One region of the Cyanobium sp. T1G-Tous genome, then DNA from elsewhere that is predicted to be linked to it. Evidence: predicted binding sites of a transcription regulator. Region 1 holds the regulator's gene; each other region holds the start of a gene.
What was found. The regulator NtcA, encoded in region 1, controls nitrogen genes in cyanobacteria. The targets are predictions, from matches to a motif close to GTANCNNNNGNTAC.
Positions count from the first base shown of each region.

Region 2: glnA (type I glutamate--ammonia ligase) is a predicted target of NtcA. The motif match lies at 3,448-3,461, and genes of this name have one in related genera.
Region 3: KBY75_RS00030 (sensor histidine kinase KdpD) is a predicted target of NtcA. The motif match lies at 2,172-2,185, and genes of this name have one in related genera.
Region 4: KBY75_RS01325 (circularly permuted type 2 ATP-grasp protein) is a predicted target of NtcA. The motif match lies at 2,133-2,146, and genes of this name have one in related genera.

Region 1 covers NZ_JAGQBD010000028.1:23,462-28,399, reverse strand. The annotation lists gene KBY75_RS13525 (DUF3084 domain-containing protein) at 1-1,202, opposite strand, end outside; gene ntcA (global nitrogen regulator NtcA) at 1,237-1,977, opposite strand; gene KBY75_RS13515 (cob(I)yrinic acid a,c-diamide adenosyltransferase) at 2,220-2,858, shown strand; gene dcd (dCTP deaminase) at 2,858-3,451, shown strand; gene thyX (FAD-dependent thymidylate synthase) at 3,519-4,244, opposite strand; gene KBY75_RS13500 (thioredoxin domain-containing protein) at 4,253-4,825, opposite strand; gene KBY75_RS13495 (NIL domain-containing protein) at 4,896-4,938, shown strand, end outside.
Region 2 covers NZ_JAGQBD010000004.1:120,241-125,178, forward strand. The annotation lists gene KBY75_RS04385 (aminotransferase class V-fold PLP-dependent enzyme) at 1-1,119, opposite strand, end outside; gene KBY75_RS04390 (nucleoside deaminase) at 1,214-1,702, shown strand; gene KBY75_RS04395 (alanine--glyoxylate aminotransferase family protein) at 1,665-2,843, opposite strand; gene KBY75_RS04400 (allophycocyanin subunit beta) at 2,906-3,424, opposite strand; gene glnA (type I glutamate--ammonia ligase) at 3,633-4,938, shown strand, end outside.
Region 3 covers NZ_JAGQBD010000001.1:1,340-6,277, reverse strand. The annotation lists gene tgt (tRNA guanosine(34) transglycosylase Tgt) at 1-169, opposite strand, end outside; gene KBY75_RS00035 (adenosylcobinamide-GDP ribazoletransferase) at 219-998, shown strand; gene KBY75_RS00030 (sensor histidine kinase KdpD) at 955-2,091, opposite strand; gene KBY75_RS00025 (DUF3155 domain-containing protein) at 2,523-2,894, shown strand; gene KBY75_RS00020 (alpha/beta hydrolase) at 2,938-3,567, opposite strand; gene purH (bifunctional phosphoribosylaminoimidazolecarboxamide formyltransferase/IMP cyclohydrolase) at 3,622-4,938, shown strand, end outside.
Region 4 covers NZ_JAGQBD010000001.1:272,750-277,687, reverse strand. The annotation lists gene ureC (urease subunit alpha) at 1-1,541, shown strand, start outside; gene KBY75_RS01330 (PilZ domain-containing protein) at 1,538-2,053, opposite strand; gene KBY75_RS01325 (circularly permuted type 2 ATP-grasp protein) at 2,199-3,638, shown strand; gene KBY75_RS01320 (alpha-E domain-containing protein) at 3,632-4,591, shown strand; gene KBY75_RS01315 (transglutaminase family protein) at 4,576-4,938, shown strand, end outside.

The DNA of each region.
Region 1 (4,938 bases):
CCCGGCCCCGATTGGGCGGGAGAGGGGGCCGCCAACCAGCGCAATTCCACCGCAATTGGGTCGGCGGTGCTGGCGCTGTTGATGGCGAGGGCTTCTAGTTGGGCAACCTGGCCAGGCTGGCGCTCGCTCAGCTCCCGGGCCAGCTGTTTGAAGCTGGCCGCATCGAACTGCAGCCCTTCCACCAACGTGCCCTGGCGCTGGGCTCGGGCATAGGCAGCGGCCAGCAGCAGGTTGAGTCGCCGCGAAACCGGCTCCAGGGCTGTGAGGTCGCCCTCGATCGTGGTGCTGGCCAGCACTTCACCTGCCTTAACTACTGGGCGGTTGGGGCGTAGGTCTGGGAAGGCAAGCACCTGGCGCTCGCCCCTCAGCACGTTGGCGGCCGAGAGAATGCTCACCACCCAGCTGCCAGGCTTGGCGAGCAGGCCCTCCAGCTTGCTGATGTCGTTCTTGGGTACCAGCAGGATCTGGCGATCGGCTGGCTGGCCGGGTAGCACCCGCCTGAAGGCGTTGAGATTGGCCTGCTGCAGCAAGGCGGTGATCACCTCCGTGGCCTGCTCGGGGCGCTCAAGGGTCACCTTGGCGCTGGCCAGGGTCTGTCCGCTGCTTAGCACCACGTCGCCGCGGCGCAGGGCAATCAGGTTGCCCTCCAGGTCCTTAAGTTCTTTGGCACCGGCGCTGATCCGGCGGCGCACCTGGGCCAGTTCCGCTTCGGTGCGGCGGATTTCCGCATCCCGCCCCTTCACCTCCTCGCTGAGACGGCTGCGCTCCAGCTCAAGCTGGTTGCGCTGGGCTAAAAGTGGCGCCAGCTCCTGGCGCAATTTGCTGGCCCGGGCTTGGGCCTGCTCAAAGCGCGTCTGGGCCTCCCGTTTGCCCTGTTCAGCCCGAGCCACCTCCAGGCGGCTGCTGGCTAGTTGGCTGTTGCTGCGGCTCAGTTGGCTGCGGCTGGTTTGCAGCCGTTGCTCCAGTCGATCGAGTTCAAACAGGCCCGTGCGCAGCCGCTCGCTCACCAACAGCATCAGGCCTAGGGAGATGGCACTGATCAGGCTGCCGGTGAGCACCGTGATCAACACGGCGGTGCGGCGGGGCCGCATCCCCAACAAGCTCAAGCGCGCCTTGCCCACCAGGCTGCCGAGTCGGTCGCCCAGGGTGGAGAGCACTCCCCCCAGGGCGAGCAGAGCGAGGATCAGCAGCCAGCCCGTCACATACGTCCGCGAAGGGCCCCAGTATCCCTGGCGTTCAGCTGAAGCGCTTGGCTAGGGCGATTGGATCAAACACAGTGATCTTTTTGCGGTCGATCTGAACCAGCCCGTCGTTGCGCAGGTCGCCCAGCAGGCGAGTGATTGTGACCCGGGTGGAGCCAATCGCTTCGGCAATCGCCTGGTGGGAGAGGCGCAGATCAATCGTGATCCCTTCCGAGCTGGGAACGCCGAAATCGCGGCACAGCACCAGCAGAAAGCTCACCAGCCGCGAGCTCATGTCGCGGTGGGTGAGGGTTTCGATCATCGTTTCGGTCTGCAGGATCCGCGAAGACAGGCCTTGCAGCAGCAGCAAGCCCACGCTGGCGTCCTGCTCGATCGCCCGGCGCACCGAGGTGGCTGGTGCGGTCACCATCTCGACCCTGGTGAAGGCCACAGCGTGATAAAAGCGGTCGGAGCGCTGGCCGGTAAGCAGCGACAGCACACCAAACAGGCTGTTTTCACGCAACAGGGCCACGGTGATCTCCTCGCCGGATTCATATACCCGCGACAGCCGGACCGCTCCGCGCCGCAGCAGATAGACCCGCTCGGCTGGATCGCCGGGAAAAAAGATCGTCTTGCCCCGTTCGATCGTCTCGACACTGCTGCCGGCCAGGCCCCGGATCACTTCCAGCAGGGTGGGGTTGCCCTGGCCGGCGCTGCCCATGCCTGCCACCACGCCAGGGGCACCCGTCGATGGGGTGTTGGCGGTACGGCTAAATCCGTGGGTAGCGCCAACCATCAAGGTCTGGGCAAGTGCCGGGACCCTAAGGATCACCCGGGGGGTGGCTTGTAGCAATACACACGGTTTGAGATGACACCGCCGGTGCCCCCGGGGCACCAGTACGTATGTTTCCGCTAGGGATGGTGTCGTTTGCTTGTGGAGCGGCCCGATCCCGCTACATTCAGCTCCGCGGGACCATGGGCTGCTCGCGCCGCTCCAGGTCTGTTTTTCGATTTTCCAGGTTCTTATTCAGGTTGTTCATGACCGCGAGCTTGCCCGTCTCAGGCCTCACCTCCTCCTCTGGAGCTGGTTTTCCGGCGGTCCAGCACCAATCTCAGCGCTCTGGCCATCGCCCTTTGGCTGTGGCGGCTGCCACCTCCGCGCCTGCTGCTGCGCCGGCATTGCGGCTCGTGGCCCAGTCGGAGGGCTTGCTGCAAATCCATACGGCGCCTTTCCGCGGCAGTTTCGGTGCCGTGCTCAGCCAGGCCCTGCGTAGTGCCGGCTTGGGCAGCCGGGTGCTGGTTACTCAGTTTCTTAAGGGCGGCGTAGATCAGGGTCTCGGCAGCAGCGTCTGGCTGTGTGGGCGACTGCAATGGCTGCGGCCCGGCGTGCCTGCCTGTCTGTCAGAGCCAGCTGCCCATCAGGAGCTCGAGTTGTTGGAGGCGGTGCGCCAGGTGTGGGCCTTCAGCCGCGAGCAGCTGCTCAGTGGTGCGGTGGATCTGATGGTGCTCGACGAGCTGGGCTTGGCTGTGGAGTTGGGCTACATCGATCAGGCTGAAGTGCTGGCAACCTTGGAGCGCCGACCGGCCCATTTAGATGTCATTTTGACAGGGCCAGCCATGACTCCTGAGTTGATGGCCATGGCTGATCAGGTCACCCAGTTGCGCCGAGGTCTCTGATGCTGAAGAACGACCGCTGGATCAACGAGCAGGCTGCGGCAGGCATGTTGCAGCCGTTTCAGTCGAGCCTGGTGCGCCACCTCGATCCCGAGGCGGCGGGCTCGCCGGTGCTCAGCTACGGCTGCTCTTCCTATGGCTACGACTTGCGGTTGTCGGCTAAGGAATTTTTGATCTTTCGGCATGTGCCCGGCACCGTGATGAACCCCAAGCGGTTCAACCCGGCAAACCTCGAACCGGCTCCCCTGCGCGATGACGAGGATGGGTCCTATTTCATCTTGCCAGCCCATTCCTATGGTTTGGGAGTAGCACTGGAGAAGATGAAGGTGCCATCAAATATCACGGTGATCTGCCTGGGTAAGAGCACATACGCCCGGCTAGGCATCATTGTTAATACGACCCCAGCGGAAGCCGGCTGGGAGGGTCACCTCACCCTGGAGTTCAGTAATTCTTCGGGGGCCGACTGCCGCATTTATGCAAATGAGGGAATTTGTCAGTTGCTCTTTTTTGAGGGCGATCCCTGCGAGACCACCTATCAAGATCGGGCTGGTAAATATCAGCACCAGCCCGAACGCGTCACTTTGGCAAGAATCTAATTTCCCGCAAAAGGCCCTATGGGGCGAGCCTGGGCGTCGCACCGAGAGGTGCGCCAAATGGTTCGCCCTATGGGGCGAGCCTGGCTCTATGCAAGCGGCTCTTTTCATACCATTCAGCAAATTGGGGTGTCCAAGCCTGCAGGTGGGGCCACATCAATTCACAAAGTTCGCGAATTTCGAGCTGGGCGTCGAGCTTGGCCCGCAGGTCAAGGAAGTGCAGAAATGCCCGCAAGGTGAAGCTCACCACGAAGTGCTGGCGGTAGTCGAAGGGCAGGATGCCGCGGGCGTGCTCCTCGGCGAAGCCAGCCGCCAAAAGGTCGCGGTAGCGAGCCGCTGCAGCGCTGCAGAGCTCTAGATCTATGCAGCGCTGCTCTTCGGTATAGGCGTATTTTTTGCCCTGCCGGTCGCTATAGCTACCTACGGGCCGTAGATAGAACACCTCCTCCAGTTCCAGTTCACCATTGGCGGCCTTGCAGATGCGATCGCCGGTGTAGCGCATCGATTGCACGTCAAAGCTCACCCCCACCCGGTGGGTACGCGCCTGCTGCATCACCGAGTGGGGAAACCAGCCAACGTTGAGCACGATCTGGGCGTGTTCTAAGGGGCCGTAGTGACCGCGCTCGCCGGCGAGAAGTCGTTTGATGCAGACCTCCCCTGCCTTGCTCTCCTCTGGCCAGCTGCTGGGATCTGCCGCCACAAAGCCCTCGCTGTAGTCCTGATGCATTCCCGCATAAACGCACTGCTGTGGGTTGGGCGTGGCGGCGATCAGGGCAACGCGGAAACGGGAATCCATGGCAGGCGTCAACCGTGGCTGCGGGGTCCGGCCATCGTGGCAGTACCTGGCTCCGCTGCCGCAACTTCGCCAGCGGCTTGGCTCAGGTTGCTGACGGCACCCACTCCGGCCAGGGGTGGCAGGGGTTCGCCGGCGATCAGGGCGCTGCTGAGGGCGCGCAATTCGTTGAGGCTGCGAGCGCCAATCGAGCGGCCCACCGCTTCACCGGCAGCATTGAACAGCTCTAGTTGGGGAATGCCGTTGACGTCGTAGCGCTCCAGCTCCGGCTGCCAGCGCGGATTGTCAACGTTGAGCAGCACCACATCGAGCTGGCCGCGGTGTTGGGCTTCGATCGTTTCCATCGCCGGAGCCATGGTGCGGCAGGCGTCGCACCAGTCGGCATAAAACTCCACCAGCGTTGGCTTGCCATTGCGCAAGGCCACGGGTAGATCCAGGGATTGGCGCGCCAAGCGCTCCAGGGGAGCCTCCGGATTCAGTCCGCCCCGGAACCACAGCAGGCCCGCTGCCAGTAGGGCCGCCAGCACGACTAGCAGCAGCCTTTCGCTTGGCCCCAGGCCGGAATTCGGGGTGGAGTTGGTCATGACTGCACTTTGCCAGTGCTTGCTAGCGTTTTGCGGAGGTAAGCGTGTTATTCCCGCGAGCCAGATCCTCGTGAAACGGCGCCTCACCCTGCACTTTCCCCGCGAAGCGGTGC
Region 2 (4,938 bases), on a different contig from region 1:
CCCATCGAGCACCGCTTCGATCCCCACCAGGCCAAGCTGCCGCAAACCGAGCCAAAGCTTGAGAATTTCACCGGGGCGGGTGCCCTGCAGGCCACTTTCACCGCCGTGGATACCACCCCAGCTCGGCTCCATGTAGGGCAGTCCGGTGTGAAACGCCTCCGCCAGTGCCTGGGGGCGGGCCAGCAATAGCAAGGAGGAGGCTTTGGTGATTCCCAGCAGTTTCTGGGGATTGATCGTGATCGAATCGGCTCGCTCCAGGCCAGCAACCCGATGGCGGTGGGCAGGCACCAGGCCAAACACGGCGCCGATGGCCCCATCCACATGCAGCCACTGGCCGCGCCGCTGGCAAATCCCAGCTATCTCACTGAGGGGGTCGACTGCCCCCCGAACGGTGGTGCCAGCGGTAGCAACTACCGCGATTACAGGCTTCCCAGCCCGCTCGAGTTGATCAAGCTCCAGCTCCAAAGCGGTTGGATCTAGTCGGCCCTGGCTATCGACTGCCACCGGCCGCAGGGCCTCAGGCGGTAAGCCCATCACCGCCAGTGCTTTAGCGAGGGAGACATGGGCATCAATGCTTGCCACCACCACCGCCCGGCCGTCTATGGCCAAACCCCGCTGGCGTCTCGCTGCGACCAGGGCCATCAAGTTGGAAAGGGTGCCGCCGCTGGCGGCCACACCACCACTACCAGCAGGCAGGCCCAGCTGCTCAGCCAGCCAGGCCGTGAGGCTGCGCTCTAGTCGGCTCAAGCTGGGGGACAATTCCTCAGCCAACATGTTGTTGTTAAGGCCGGCGCAGATCAAATCTGCAGCCACCGAGGCCGGCAGTGGTGGTGGGTCGAGATGGGCAAGGGCACCGGGGTGGTTGGGATTAAAGGCCCCATCCATCACGAGCTGCAGATCGGCCAACAGCATCTCCGGAGCCAAACCGTGACCTTCCGGCTCCACCGGTGGCAAAACGCTCAAGCCGGGCAGTGGCGAGCGTTCTGCAGCACTACCAAGCCACACACAGAGCTGCCGTGAAGCCTGCTCTAAAAAGTCCTGCAGCCTGGGGTCTAGCTGCTCCGGACTGGCGAAGGGCAGGGGCTGGCTGGCCCGCGGGGGAGGGGGGGCGCTAGCCAACGAAAACCGATCGGATCAAGCCATTCTCACCTGTGGAGGTGGGCTACAAGTGGGTTTGTGCTGCGGGCAGCAAGCAGTGGATCGTTCCCAACTCATGGGCCCATCAGGGCCCCAGCTGCAGCGCCAGTGGATGCAACTGCTGCTGCGCCACGCAGAACGGGCCGGAAACCAGGGCGAAATTCCCGTCGCCGCTGTGGTGCTCGATGAAGGCGGACGCTGTATCGGCTGGGGCAGCAATCGACGCGAACAGCACAACGATCCCCTTGGACACGCAGAACTGGTGGCCCTTGGCCAGGCGGCCCGTTTGCGCGGCGACTGGAGATTTAATGGCTGCACTTTGCTGGTGAGCCTGGAACCTTGCCCGATGTGTGCCGGTGCCTTGGTGCAAGCCCGCATGGGAACTGTAATTTTCGGCGCTACGGATCCGAAAAGGGGCGCCCTCGGCAGTTGCCTTGACTTAGCCAGCAACGCCAGTGCCCATCACCACATGACGGTGATCGGAGGGGTTTTGGGCGAACAGGCCAGCGGTCTGCTGGCGAGCTGGTTTAAGCGGCGACGGCAGCAGGGGCAACTGCAGGCATGAAGGCTGGCAGCTCGGTTTCAAACAGGTTGAGCAGGAGGTCGACGTTTTGAGGCTGGCTGTTGTAACCCATCAGGCCGATCCGCCAAACCTTGCCCGCCAGGGCGCCCAAGCCTCCACCCACCTCAATTCCATGCTTAGTGAGCAGGTGCTGAGAGAAGGCTTTGCCATCAACTCCTGCGGGGATGCGCACTGTGGTGAGGGTGGGAAGGCGCAGGGCTGCCGGGGCATGCAGCTCGAGCCCGAGGGCTTCGAGACCAGCCCATAGGAGCTCGGAATTGCTGCGGTGGCGGGCCCAGGCTGCCTCCAGTCCCTCCTCGGCAAGCAGGCGCAGGGCTTCGCGCATGCCGAAATTCATATTTACTGGCGCTGTGTGGTGGTACACCCGATCACTGCCCCAGTACTGATTCAGCAGGGTGACGTCCAGGTACCAGTTGGGGACCTTGCCCGCCCGGGCCATCATTTTTGCCTCGGCTCGCGGGCCCATGGTGAAGGGTCCAAGCCCAGGAGGACAGCTCAGGCCCTTCTGGCTGCAGCTGTAGGCCAGATCCACCTTCCATTCATCGAGGTAGAGGGGCACCGCACCAAGGGAGGTGACGGTATCAAGCAAGAGCAGGCAGTCGTGCTGACGGCAGAGATCGCCGATGCCCTCCATGGGCTGGCAGATCCCGGTGGATGTTTCGGCGTGGACGATGGCCAGAATTTTGGGCCGATGGGTGGCTACGGCGTGCTCGAGTTCCGCAAGGCTGAAAGCTTCCCCCCAGGGCTTCTCGATCGTCACAACATTGGCCCGATAGCGACCGGCCATGTCGGCCAGACGCAGGCCGAAGTAGCCCTTGACGGCCACCAAAACAGTGTCGCCGGGCTCAATCGTGTTGGCAAGACTGGCTTCCATGGCCGCACTGCCGGTGCCGCTCATTGGAATGGTGAGGCGGTTGTCGGTCTGCCAGGCGTAGCGGAGCAGATCCTGCACCTCACCCATCAGCTCGACGTAAAGGGGGTCGAGGTGACCAATCGGCATTCGGGCCAGGGCCTGAAGCACGGTGGGATGGGCATTGGAGGGGCCAGGACCGAGCAGCAGACGATCCGGCGTGGCTATGGGAGCCAGCGTGCGGCGATGGGCTGAATTAACTGGTGGCAGCACGGGCAGGGGAACCAAGACCAGGATTGAGCGTGTAAATCGAGCCTAAGTAGCAATTACGGGGCCTAGCGGGCCCGCAGATTGGTGGCACCAAGACCACGGCAGAGATGGTCAAAGGGGGCCCTAACCACTGCCGCCGATGCCACACCCGCATCGAGCAGCATCTCGCAGACCACATCAGCCATCAAGGCAATGCTGCGCACGGTGGGGCCGGTCGGTACGCCAAGACTCTTGTAGGTGTCGTCGAGACCGTTCAGCACCCGCTCGTTGAGGATCGATGCGTCGTCGGCGATCAGGGCATAGCTGGCGTAACGCAGGAAGTAATCCATGTCCCGCAGGCAAGCCGAAAGGCGCCTTGTGGTGTAGGCGTTGCCACCGGGCAGGATCAGCTCGGGATCGGCAAGCCAGAGGCGCTGGGCCGCCTCGCGCACGATGGCCGCAGCCTCACGGTTGATCAGCTCCACCGCAGCCAGGCGCACGCTGGATTCGGAGTAATAAATGCTGATGCGGTCGATCGCATCGCGGTCTAAGTAGCGGCCGAGCTGGTCATAACGGCCAATTAGACCAGTGATGGCATCGCGCATGGCGGAATCAAATCGACGCACCTGTATCGAAAACTAGCACTCACATTCCGCCAAATCCCAGGCCAGGGATGGGTTCTGGGGAAGTTGACAGAAACGGTTACGCAATCCTCTCCGTCAGTTTGGTTACGGGCGCTACCAATTAGCGTCTGGCCGATCCGTACGGTCCGGCAACGCCGCAACCTGTCGGCACCCATCCTTCTTGTTCGTAATGGCCCAAACAGCCCAAGACGTCCTCCGTCAGATCCATGAGGAGGGAATCGAGCTGATCGACCTCAAGTTTGTCGACTTGCATGGCAAGTGGCAGCACCTGACGGTCTGCCGCGACCTGATCGACGAGGCCTCCTTCAGCGATGGCGTCGCCTTTGACGGCTCCTCGATACGGGGCTGGAAGGCGATCAACGAATCGGACATGGCGATGGTGCCGGACCCCAACACCGCCTGGATCGATCCCTTTTACAGCCACAAAACTTTGAGCCTGATCTGCTCGATCCAGGAGCCCCGAAGTGGCAAGCCCTATGGCCGTTGTCCCCGGGCCTTGGCCCAGAAAGCGCTCAACTACCTCAGTTCCACCGGTATCGCCGATACCGCCTACTTCGGGCCGGAGCCTGAATTCTTTGTCTTCGACGACGTCCGTTACAGCTCAGGCAGCGGCAGCAGCTTCTACAGCGTCGATTCAGTTGAAGCCCCTTGGAATAGCGCCCGCCTTGAGGAGGGCGGCAACCTCGCCTACAAGATTCAGTTGAAGGAGGGCTACTTCCCGGTAGCCCCCAACGACACCCTGCAGGACATGCGCACGGAGATGTTGCTCACCATGGGCAGCCTGGGGGTGCCGATCGAAAAGCAGCACCACGAGGTGGCAACAGCCCAGCATGAGCTGGGCATCAAGTTTGCCGAGCTGATCAGCGCAGCTGACAACGTGATGATCTACAAATACGTAGTGCGCAACGTTGCCCGTAAGTACGGCAAAACGGCCACCTTCATGCCCAAACCCGTGTTCGCCGATAACGGCAGCGGCATGCACGTGCACCAAAGCCTCTGGAGAGGCGGCAATCCCCTGTTTTTCGGCGAAGGCACCTACGCCAACCTTTCCCAGACTGCCCGCTGGTACATCGGTGGCCTGCTGAAGCACGCCCCCAGTTTCCTGGCCTTCACAAATCCCACCACCAATAGCTACAAGCGATTGGTGCCAGGCTTCGAAGCCCCGGTGAACCTGGTTTATTCCCAGGGCAATCGCTCCGCTGCGGTTCGCATTCCGCTCACCGGGCCGAGCCCCAAGGCCAAGCGCCTGGAATTCCGCTCCGGCGATGCCCTGTCCAACCCCTACCTCGGCTTCGCGGCCATGTTGATGGCCGGCATCGATGGCATCAAGAATCAAATCGACCCGGGAGATGGCACCGATGTTGATCTATTCGAGCTCTCCCCAGAGGAATTGGCCCGCATCTCCACTGTGCCGGCCTCTCTGAATGGTGCCCTTGAGGCCCTCGATGCAGACAAGGATTACTTGCTAGCTGGTG
Region 3 (4,938 bases), on a different contig from region 1:
TGTCCCGCAGTTGGGATGCCGTAACCCCTTTCACCGTGGCCAGGGTGCCCACGGGCATGAACCGGGGCGTGGTGACAACGCCATGGGGGGTGTGAAAGCAGCCGCAGCGGGCCCGGGTGCGGCTGCACTGGGCCGTGATGTCGAAGGAGAACGCTGGTGGGAAGCTGATTGCGCCGAACAGGTGCTGTTCCGACGCTAGGTGTCGCTTGCTAAAGCCCGTGCCGAAGTCTTTTTCTGGGCCGATTCCCGGCTGGTTGGGCGATCTGGCCGGTGCCTGGGTGTTTTATTCGGTGCTGCCCGCCTGGCCAGGAGTGCCGCCGCGCTTTGAGCGCATTGCCCGTTTCGCTCCCCTGATCGGCCTGGTGCTTGGCGGGCTGCAGGGCCTTTTCTGGTGGCTTGCCGCTGGCTGGCTGCCCCTTGGAGCCCAGGTGGCCTTGGTGCTGGCCCTTGGGCTGGTGCTCACCGGTGGCTTGCACGTTGATGGCGCAATGGATACGGCCGATGGCTTGGGCGCTGGCCCTAGGGCCTTGGAGGCGATGGCAGATAGCCGGGTGGGCGCATCGGGGGTGCAGGCCTTGGTGGTGGTGCTACTGCTCAAGGCAGCAGCCCTGCTTTGCCTAGGGGCCGCTGCCCCGCTGGCCTTGCTCTGGTCTGCTTACTGGGGCCGGGTGGCACCGCTTGTGGCCATGCAGTGGTTTCCATATTTGAGGCAGCAGGGCAGTGCTGCTTTTCACCGGCAGCACTGGCGTGGTCTGGCCGCGGAACTGGTGCCGGCCCTGCTGGTGTTCTCCCTGGCCCTGGGGCTAGCGGCCTGGACCCGCGGGCCCTGGCCCCAGGGGCTGGGTTTGCTGCCAGCGGTGCTCGTGCCCCTATGGCTCGGCCGCCGGCTCGGCGGCCATAGCGGCGATAGCTACGGAGCCTGTGTCGAATGGACCGAAGCCCTGGCCCTGCTGCTCATGGGCCTGCTGCTGGGCTTGGGGCCGCGGCTGGCAACCTGAGGCAAAAGGCGTTGCCCCGCTCGGGCAGTTGCCGGGCAACGGCTGCCGGCGGCAACACCAGGTTGAGCTCGCCACCGAGGCTGCGGGCCAGATCCCTGGCCAGAGCCAGTCCCAGCCCCGTCCCCGGCCGCCCCTGCCCCTGCCGCCCCCGGAAACCTTGCTCAAAGATGGCCTGGCGCTCGTTTTCGGCAATCGGCTCGCCGCCATCCCACACCGTCAGTTGCCAGTCCCCTGACGCCAGGGCTTGGCAGTCCAGGCCGATGGCCGTGCCGCTAGGGCTATATCGAAAGGCGTTGTTTAGCAGGTTGGCCAAAATTTCCGCCACGGCGCCACTGTCCCCGTGCCAATTGGGCAAGCAGGATGGCGGATGCCAGGGGCGGCCCTGCAGAGAGGCCGTCGCGGCAGCTCGCTGCACCAAGGGCTCAAGCCAGTCGAGCAGGGGCTGGCCCTCGGGCCCCACCAGCCCAGGGGGAAGTAGCAGGGGCGGCGCCGCTTCGCCGCCGACGGCGGCTTGTTCGTGGCGGCCCAGCTGGCTGAGGGCATCCACGTAGCGGTTGAGCTGGCGCTCTTCCGCCAGCAAGCCTTCCACTAGGGGTCGGTTCTGCTGGTCTTGTTCGAGGCGCCGCAGCAGTAGTTGGCCGAAGGTGCGTAGGGCGGCGAGGGGGTTGCGCAGCTGGTGCAACAGCAGGCCCAATTCGGCTTGCTGTTGCTCGAGGGTCTGCTGCAACTGCTGTTGTTCCAGATCAAGGCAGAGCGCTTCGGTAAGACAGAGGGCGACGGCTTGGAGCCGCTGCCCGAGGCTGTCTGGCCAGGGCACCACGCTGGTTTCCACCTGGATCGCGCCCAGCAGCACCCTTTGGTGGCGCAGCGGCAGCCAGCGCCGCTCCTCGGCGGGCAGGCTCAGCGGGCTGCCAGCTTCCACCGCAGGCAGGGCGCGGCCGTCACTTGGCCACTGACCAATCGGTACAAGGATTGGGGCGTTGGCTTCGCCGGGCTGGGTGACGTAAACCACCAGGGAGCTGAGGTCGCTGCGATCAGCGAACTGGGCTAGCTGGAAGCGCAGTAGGGCGAGAAAGCGGTTGGAGACTTGCATCTGCTGCCCTCAGCCCTGGCCGTGTTCCAAAAAGTTTGGATAAGGCGTGGGAAAACCAGAAAAAAGTCTTAAGATGAGCGGTATCGACCAATACGGCGCGGTCCGCAAGCGGGCAGCGGTTCGTCGTCGTGACGCCCTCACCCTTTGTTGCCCATTTCGGCAATTCAGGCTACAGCAGTGACAGATCCGACTTACGCCGATCTTGCTTCCTGTTGTTCTGCACCCCGAATGGGCGGGGTGTGGCGTCACTGACCCCTGGGCCTGCTGACTCTCTCGGACAACAGAACGTTTGGGCGTCGCCCTGCTCTCCGAATTTTGGGGGGTGCGGGTGGGCTGAGTCACGGACCCTGCGCATGTTTTGCGCTCCCACTGTCCGTTCCCCCTCCGGTTTCTCTTCCTCCTCTTAATTCCTCCTTCTCGGGAGCAGTTCAATGTCCAAAAAGCGCAAGCGGATTAGCCGTCGCCGGCTCGCAGGCCAGCGGGTGCTGGCGCATGTCCCCACCTTTAATCTCGAGACCGGCTCCCACAAGCCGGTCACGGCAGCACGCCGCTTCATTGCTGAGGAGCTGTTGGTGCCCCCAGCAATTCTCAACGTGCGCCGCAACGAGCACACCACTGATCGCTTCTTCTGGGGCGAAAAGGGCCTGTTCAGCGCCCAATACGCCGAGGAAAACCATTTCCTGTTTCCCTCACTGCGCACGATCGTCGACCGCATCGGTGAGGAGGTGCTTTTCGAAGGCATCGAAGCCCTCGCCGCCGACGACTGGGAAGAAATGGAGGAGTACGAATACGCTTTCGTCTGAGCTTGGCTTTGCCCTGGCGTAACTCAGGTGGGCCCCTGGTTGTTCAGCATGACCACTGGCCCGCCAAGTAGCTCCTCAGGGCAGGAAACAGGCCGCTGTCAATTGTGTGGCCGCCTTTAAAGCCAATCAGTTCGGTGTCGATGCCACCGAGTTGCAACTGCTCTTTCAGGGCCTCACTGGCTCCGTAGGGCACCACAGGATCCTGTTCGCCATGGGTGAGCAGGATTTTTGGCAGGGATGCTGCGGTTGGTTGCCAGCCGGGATGGGGGTAGCCGCTGCAGCCGATCAGAGCGGCCAGGGGGAGGCCGCTGCCGGCTGTGGCCACATCAAGGGCCATTGCTGCGCCTTGGGAGAAGCCCAGCAGAGCCGTTTGCTGCAGGGGCACCTCTACGGCTAGGGCCTGGAGCCGCTCTAGGAGCTGGGTTCGAGCGGCAGGCAGCTGGGGCCAATTTGGCTGTTGCAGGTCGTACCACTGCCGGCCGCTACCGCTTGGATGCGGCAGTGGTGCCCGCAGGGCCACCACGCTCACCGCTGGCCCCACCAGCAACTCGGCCAGGTCGAGCAGGTCGTCGGCATCCGCTCCCCAGCCGTGCAGCAGCACAAGGCGCCGGTCGCACAGGTCCGGGCCACTGCGGATTAGTTGGTCGTTGGGCCGGCTGGTTTGGCTGCTCATGACGGGGGATCTGTTGCTGCGTAGGTTGGCCCTAAACCTGCACGTTTGGCAGCCATGGCCCCCACGGCCCTTCTCAGCGTCTCCAATAAGGAGGGCCTGGTGCCCTTGGCCGAGGGGCTGCTGGAGGCTGGCTATCAGTTGATTTCTAGTGGTGGCACCGCTGCGGCCCTCAAGGCGGCCGGGCTTGAGGTCACCAAGGTGGCGGAGCACACCGGCGCCCCTGAGATCTTGGGCGGCCGGGTCAAGACCCTGCACCCACGCATCCATGGGGGCATCCTGGCCCGCCGCTGCGAGCCCAGCCACCAGGCTGATCTGGAGGCCCAGGGCATTGCGCCGATCGACGTGGTGGTGGTCAACCTCTACCCATTTCGAGAAACCGTTGCCAACCCGGAGGTGGCATTCGATACCGCCATCGAGAACATCGATATCGGCGGCCCGGCCATGGTGCGGGCAGCGGCCAAAAATCACGCCGATGTGGTGGTGCTGACCAGCCCCAGCCAATACGGACCCTTCCTTGAGTCTCTGCGCACCGGAGCCATAAGCGCCGCCCTGCGGCGCCAGCTGGCGCTGGAAGCTTTCCAGCACACCGCTAGCTACGACACGGCGATCAGCAGCTGGCTGGCAGGCCAGCTAGCCGGCGTAGTCGAGGTCCCATCTGCGGTCCCATCAGCGGTGGCGGCGCCCCTGCGACTGGAACTGCCCGCTCGCCAGAGCCTGCGCTACGGCGAAAACCCCCACCAACAGGCCACCTGGCACAGCGAGCCCGCTGCCGGCTGGGGCGCCGCGGTGCAACTGCAGGGCAAGGAGCTCAGCTACAACAACTTGATCGATCTCGATGCGGCCCTAGCCACCGTGCGGGAGTTTGGCTACGGCCCCGGAGCCCAGCCCGCGGCGGTAGTGGTCAAGCACACCAACCCATGCGGCGTGGCCATCGGCCACAACGGCGCCGCTGCCCTCAGCCGGGCCCTTGACGCCGATCGGCTTTCAGCCTTCGGCGGCATTGTGGCTATCAACTGTGTGGTGGATCTAGCCACCGCCGAATTGCTGACCAGCCTGTTCCTTGAATGTGTAGTGGCGCCTGGCTTTGATGGACCGGCATCGGAGCGGTTGGCGACGAAAGCCAATCTGCGCCTGTTGGAATTGAATCCTGCGGCGATCGCTCTAGCGTCCAGGCGCCAGCTGCGCACCCTGCTGGGCGGGGTACTGGTACAGGAGCTAGACGATCAACCGGTTGATGGAGCGGCCTGGCAGGTGGTGAGCGAACGCCAGCCCACAGCCCAGGAGCTCGACGACCTCGGTTTTGCCTGGAAGCTGGCCCGCCACGTGCGCTCCAATGCCATCACCGTGGCTAAGGGTGGTCAAAGCCTGGGC
Region 4 (4,938 bases), on a different contig from region 1:
CCCGCAGCCAGGGCGCCGTGGACACAGTCATAACCAACGCCCTGATCCTGGATTGGTGGGGGATCGTCAAGGCCGACATCGGCCTGCGCGATGGCCGCATCTGCGCCATCGGCAAGGCGGGCAACCCCGACACCCAGGCCGGCGTGACGATCGTGGTGGGACCGGGCACCGAAGCGATCGCCGGTGAGGGCCACATCATCACCGCCGGTTCAATCGACACCCACATCCACTTCATCTGCCCCCAGCAAATTGAAACGGCCCTGGCCAGCGGTGTAACCACCCTGCTGGGGGGCGGCACCGGCCCGGCCACCGGCACCAACGCCACCACCTGCACCCCGGGCGCCTTTCACCTGGCCCGCATGTTGCAGGCCGCCGAGGGCCTGCCGGTGAATCTGGGCTTCTACGGCAAGGGCAACGCCTCCACCCCCGAGGCAATCGAGGAGCAGGTGCGGGCCGGCGCCTGCGGCCTCAAGCTGCACGAAGACTGGGGCACCACCCCAGCCGCGATCGACTGCTGCCTCACGGTGGCCGATCGCTTCGACGTGCAGGTGTGCATCCACTCCGACACCCTCAACGAGGCCGGCTTTGTGGAAGACACGATCCGCGCCATCGGCGGCCGCACCATCCACACCTTTCACACCGAAGGAGCCGGCGGCGGTCACGCCCCCGACATCATCAAAATCTGCGGCGAAGCCAACGTGCTGCCCAGCAGCACCAACCCCACCCGCCCCTACACCCGCAACACGCTCGAGGAGCACCTCGACATGCTGATGGTGTGCCACCACCTGGATCCACGCATCCCGGAGGATGTGGCCTTCGCCGAGTCGCGCATCCGCCGCGAAACGATTGCCGCAGAAGACATCCTCCACGACCTGGGCGCCTTCTCAATCATCGCCAGCGACTCCCAGGCCATGGGCCGGGTGGGCGAGGTGATCACCCGCACTTTCCAGACCGCCCACAAGATGAAGGCGCAGCGGGGCACCCTGCCCGAAGACTCCGCTTCAAGTGGAGGGCGCAACGACAACACCCGCTTGAAGCGCTATATCGCCAAAACCACGATCAACCCGGCGATCGCCCACGGGCTTGATTCCCAGATCGGTTCGGTGGAGGTGGGCAAGCTTGCCGATCTGGTGCTGTGGAAGCCGGGCTTTTTCGGGGTGAAACCGGAATTGGTGATCAAGGGCGGCTCAATCGTGTGGGCCCAGATGGGCGATGCCAACGCCTCGATCCCCACCCCCGGACCGGTGCACGGCCGGCCGATGTTTGCCGCTTTTGGGGCCGCCCTGGCCCCCAGTTGCCTCACCTTCATGAGCCAGGCAGCCCTCGATGCCGACCTACCCCGCCAGCTGGGCCTGAAACGCCCCTGCGTGCCAGTGACCAACACCCGCGGCGACATCGGCAAGGCCTCAATGAAAAACAACACGGCCCTGCCGAATGTTGAGGTTGACCCCCAGACCTATGAGGTGTTCGCCGATGGGATGCACCTCAGCTGCGAACCAGCCGAGGTGCTGCCAATGGCCCAGCGCTACTTCCTGCTCTAATCGGCCACCGTGTTGGGGTCGCGCAGGCGATTGCGCCGCTCCGGCAGCAGCTGGGGAAGCAGGGACAGGGGTTCGCTGAAGCCCACTCCCATGGTGGTAACGGTGCCGGAGCGCACAAACCAACGCACCAAGCCAGCCACCCGATGCAAGTCGGTGGCCCGATGCACCTTGAAATCAACCAGCAGTCTTTGACCTACCTGTAACTCATGGTTTTCGGTGATCAACAGGCACAAGCCACCGAGGCTGATATCGAGGATGTCGGCATAAAACCACTCGGTGCGGGGTTCGCCATCTGGGCTGAGCAGCTGAATCGGCACCGGACGACAAGGTGGCGCCACCAACCTTTCAAAGCGGCGCTGACCATCGTGAGGACCAAGGATTTCTAGGTATTCATCCCCGGTGAGGATTGTTTCTGCCTCAAAACGCCCTGGATCTTTACTGAAGGGTTCGGACCAGGAGACACCAGGCGCTCTGGAGGCGTCGCCAGCAAGATTGGGGAGATAGCTGGGCATCACAAAAGCCCCAAAGAGCTGCTGTTGTCTCACCTTAATGGCCGAGGAAGGAAGCCGCCAGAGACGGAGCTGGCCTTCCGTATCAATCCACACCGGCGTCAACCCCAGCGGGTGGACATGATCCCGCCATGGCAGGTGGCGCGGCATGTTTACCGAATACAGACCAAATCGGGGCTACGACGAATATTTCAGCGCCCCTGATAAGCCTCGCACTGCCCTACGCCCTCTGCTCTCCTCCCTAGGCCAGCTGGGCCTCGATGAACTGAACCGCAATCACGCAGCAGCCGGTGTGTTGCTGCGGCGGCTGGGGGCCACCTTTCGCCTCAATGGCTCCGGCAGCCAGGGGGGTGAGCGCATCCTGCCCTTCGACCCCCTGCCGCGGCTGATCGGTAGCGCGGACTGGCAACGCCTCGAAGCAGGCCTGTTCCAGCGGCTAGAGGCGATCGACCTATTTCTGGCCGATGTCTATGGACCCCAAAAAATCCTCAACGACGGTGTGATTCCGCGGCAGGACGTGGAGAGCTCCCAGGGCTGGCGGCCCCAACTGCAGGGCTTCCAGCCGCCTCTGGGACGCTGGTGCCATATCTCCGGCCTTGATCTGGTGCGCGACGGCGAGGGCACCTGGCGTGTGCTGGAAGACAACCTGCGCTGTCCCTCCGGCGTGGCCTACTTCCTGGAAAACCGCCGGGTGATGAAGCGGATGTTCCCGAGCCTGTTTGCCGGCCGCACCGTGCAGCCGATCGACGACTACCCCTCCCACCTGCTGCAGACCCTGCGGGAGCTGGCCCCCTGGACCGACACCCCCAAGGTGGTGCTGCTCACCCCCGGGGTGTTCAACAGCGCCTACTTCGAGCACAGCTACCTGGCCCAGCAGATGGGCATCCAGCTGGTGGAGGGCCGCGACCTGATCTGCCAGGACGACCGGGTGTGGATGCGCAGCACGGCCGGACCCGAACCGGTGGATGTGATCTACCGGCGCATCGACGACGACTTCCTCGACCCGGCCGTATTCCGCAGCGATTCGATGCTGGGGGTGCGGGGCCTGATGGCCGCTTACCGGGCCGGCCGGGTGGCAATAGCCAACGCCCCAGGCACCGGCGTAGCCGACGACAAGCTGATCTACGCCTATGTGCCGGAGATGATCCGCTACTACCTGGGCGAGGAGCCGATCATCGAGAACGTGCCCACCTACCTCTGCGCCAGGGGGGACGACCGGTCCTACGTGCTGGCCCACCTCAGTGAGCTGGTGGTGAAAGCGGTGGCCGAGGCCGGTGGCTACGGCATGCTCATCGGCCCCCACGCCAGCAGCGAGGAGATCGCCGAGTTTGCCGTCAAGATCCAGGCCGATCCCCGCAATTACATCGCCCAGCCCACCCTCGAGCTCTCCACCGTGCCCTCGCTAAGCGAGGGCGAATTGTTCCCCTGCCACGTGGATCTACGGCCCTATGTGCTGCGCGGCAAGGGGGTCTGGGTAAGCCCGGGCGGTCTCACCCGGGTGGCCCTGCGCCGGGGCTCCCTGGTGGTCAACTCTTCTCAGGGTGGCGGCTGCAAGGACACCTGGATCGTGAGTGAACAACCATGCTGAGCCGCGTCGCCGACTCCCTTTATTGGATCAACCGCTATGTGGAGCGGGCCGAAAACATCTCCCGCTTTGTGGAGGTGAGCGAAGCGATGGCCCTCGACTGCCCGCCCGGCAGCGCCGAGCCCTGGCTGCCCCTGGTTGATGCCAGCGGTGATCGGGAACTATTTGACCGTCTTTATCCAGAAGGACGCCCGGAGCAGGTGGTGGATTTTCTGGTGCGCGCCGAGGCCAATCCCAACAGCGTCGTGAACTGCATCGCCATCGCCCGCGAAAACGCTCGCCAGATCCGCGATGTAATCACCACCGAAATGTGGGAGCAGCTCAACGACATCTATTGGACGCTGTTCGACAACAAGGGCTTCTGGAATCAGCCGCCCCAGGAGCAACTTCGCGACATCCGCCGCTCCTGCCAACTTTTCTATGGCATCACGGATGCCACCCTCAGCCGCGACCTCTCCTGGCAATTCAGCCGCCTGGGGCGGGTGCTGGAGCGGGCTGAAAAAACCACCCGCATACTTGATGTGAAGTACTTCCTGCTGCTGCCTTCACCTGATGAGGTGGGCGGCGTGCTCGATGAACTGCAATGGATCTCCCTGCTGCGCAGCGCCGGGGCCTATCAAATGTTCCGTCAGTCGCGCCAGCAGGCGATCGAGCCAAAAGCGGTGGCAGGCTTCCTGCTGCTCGACCCAATCTTTCCACGCTCAGTGCGCTACTGCCTGGAGCGCATCCACGAAACCTTGAGGATCGTGCGCGGCCAGGCGGTGCCAGGAGCTCCAGACGAGCTCGAATGCCTTAGCGGCCTCACCCTGGCCCGCTGGAGCTACAGCCGTATCGACGAGCTGATTGCGGGAGGCTTGCACGAGTCGATCGACGGCCTGCAGAGCGACCTCAACCGGCTCCATGATCTGATCGAACAGCGCTACTTCATCGCCGACCACGCATGCGTGCCCGCGTAACCCACACCTTCACCTACCGCTACAGCGCCCCGGTGCTGCTGGGTCCGCACCGGTTCTGCCTCAAACCCCGGGGTCACGGCTTTCAGCGGCTGCTGGACTTCCAGCTGGTAGTGACCCCTGAGCCAGGGCGGCTCTACCCCTTGATGGCAGCCAGCGGCGATGAAATTCTGCGGGCCCGTTTCAATGGGCCAACAGATGCGTTCATCGTGCGGGCCAGCAGCCTAGTGGAAACGGAAACGGCACCACTGCTGCAGGTTTGCCTGGAGGGCAGCGAACCGATGCTGCCCTACCCGGTGGGCCACCTAAACGGTGACCTGGCCGGCAGCCTGGAGGGCTGGCTACCCAAC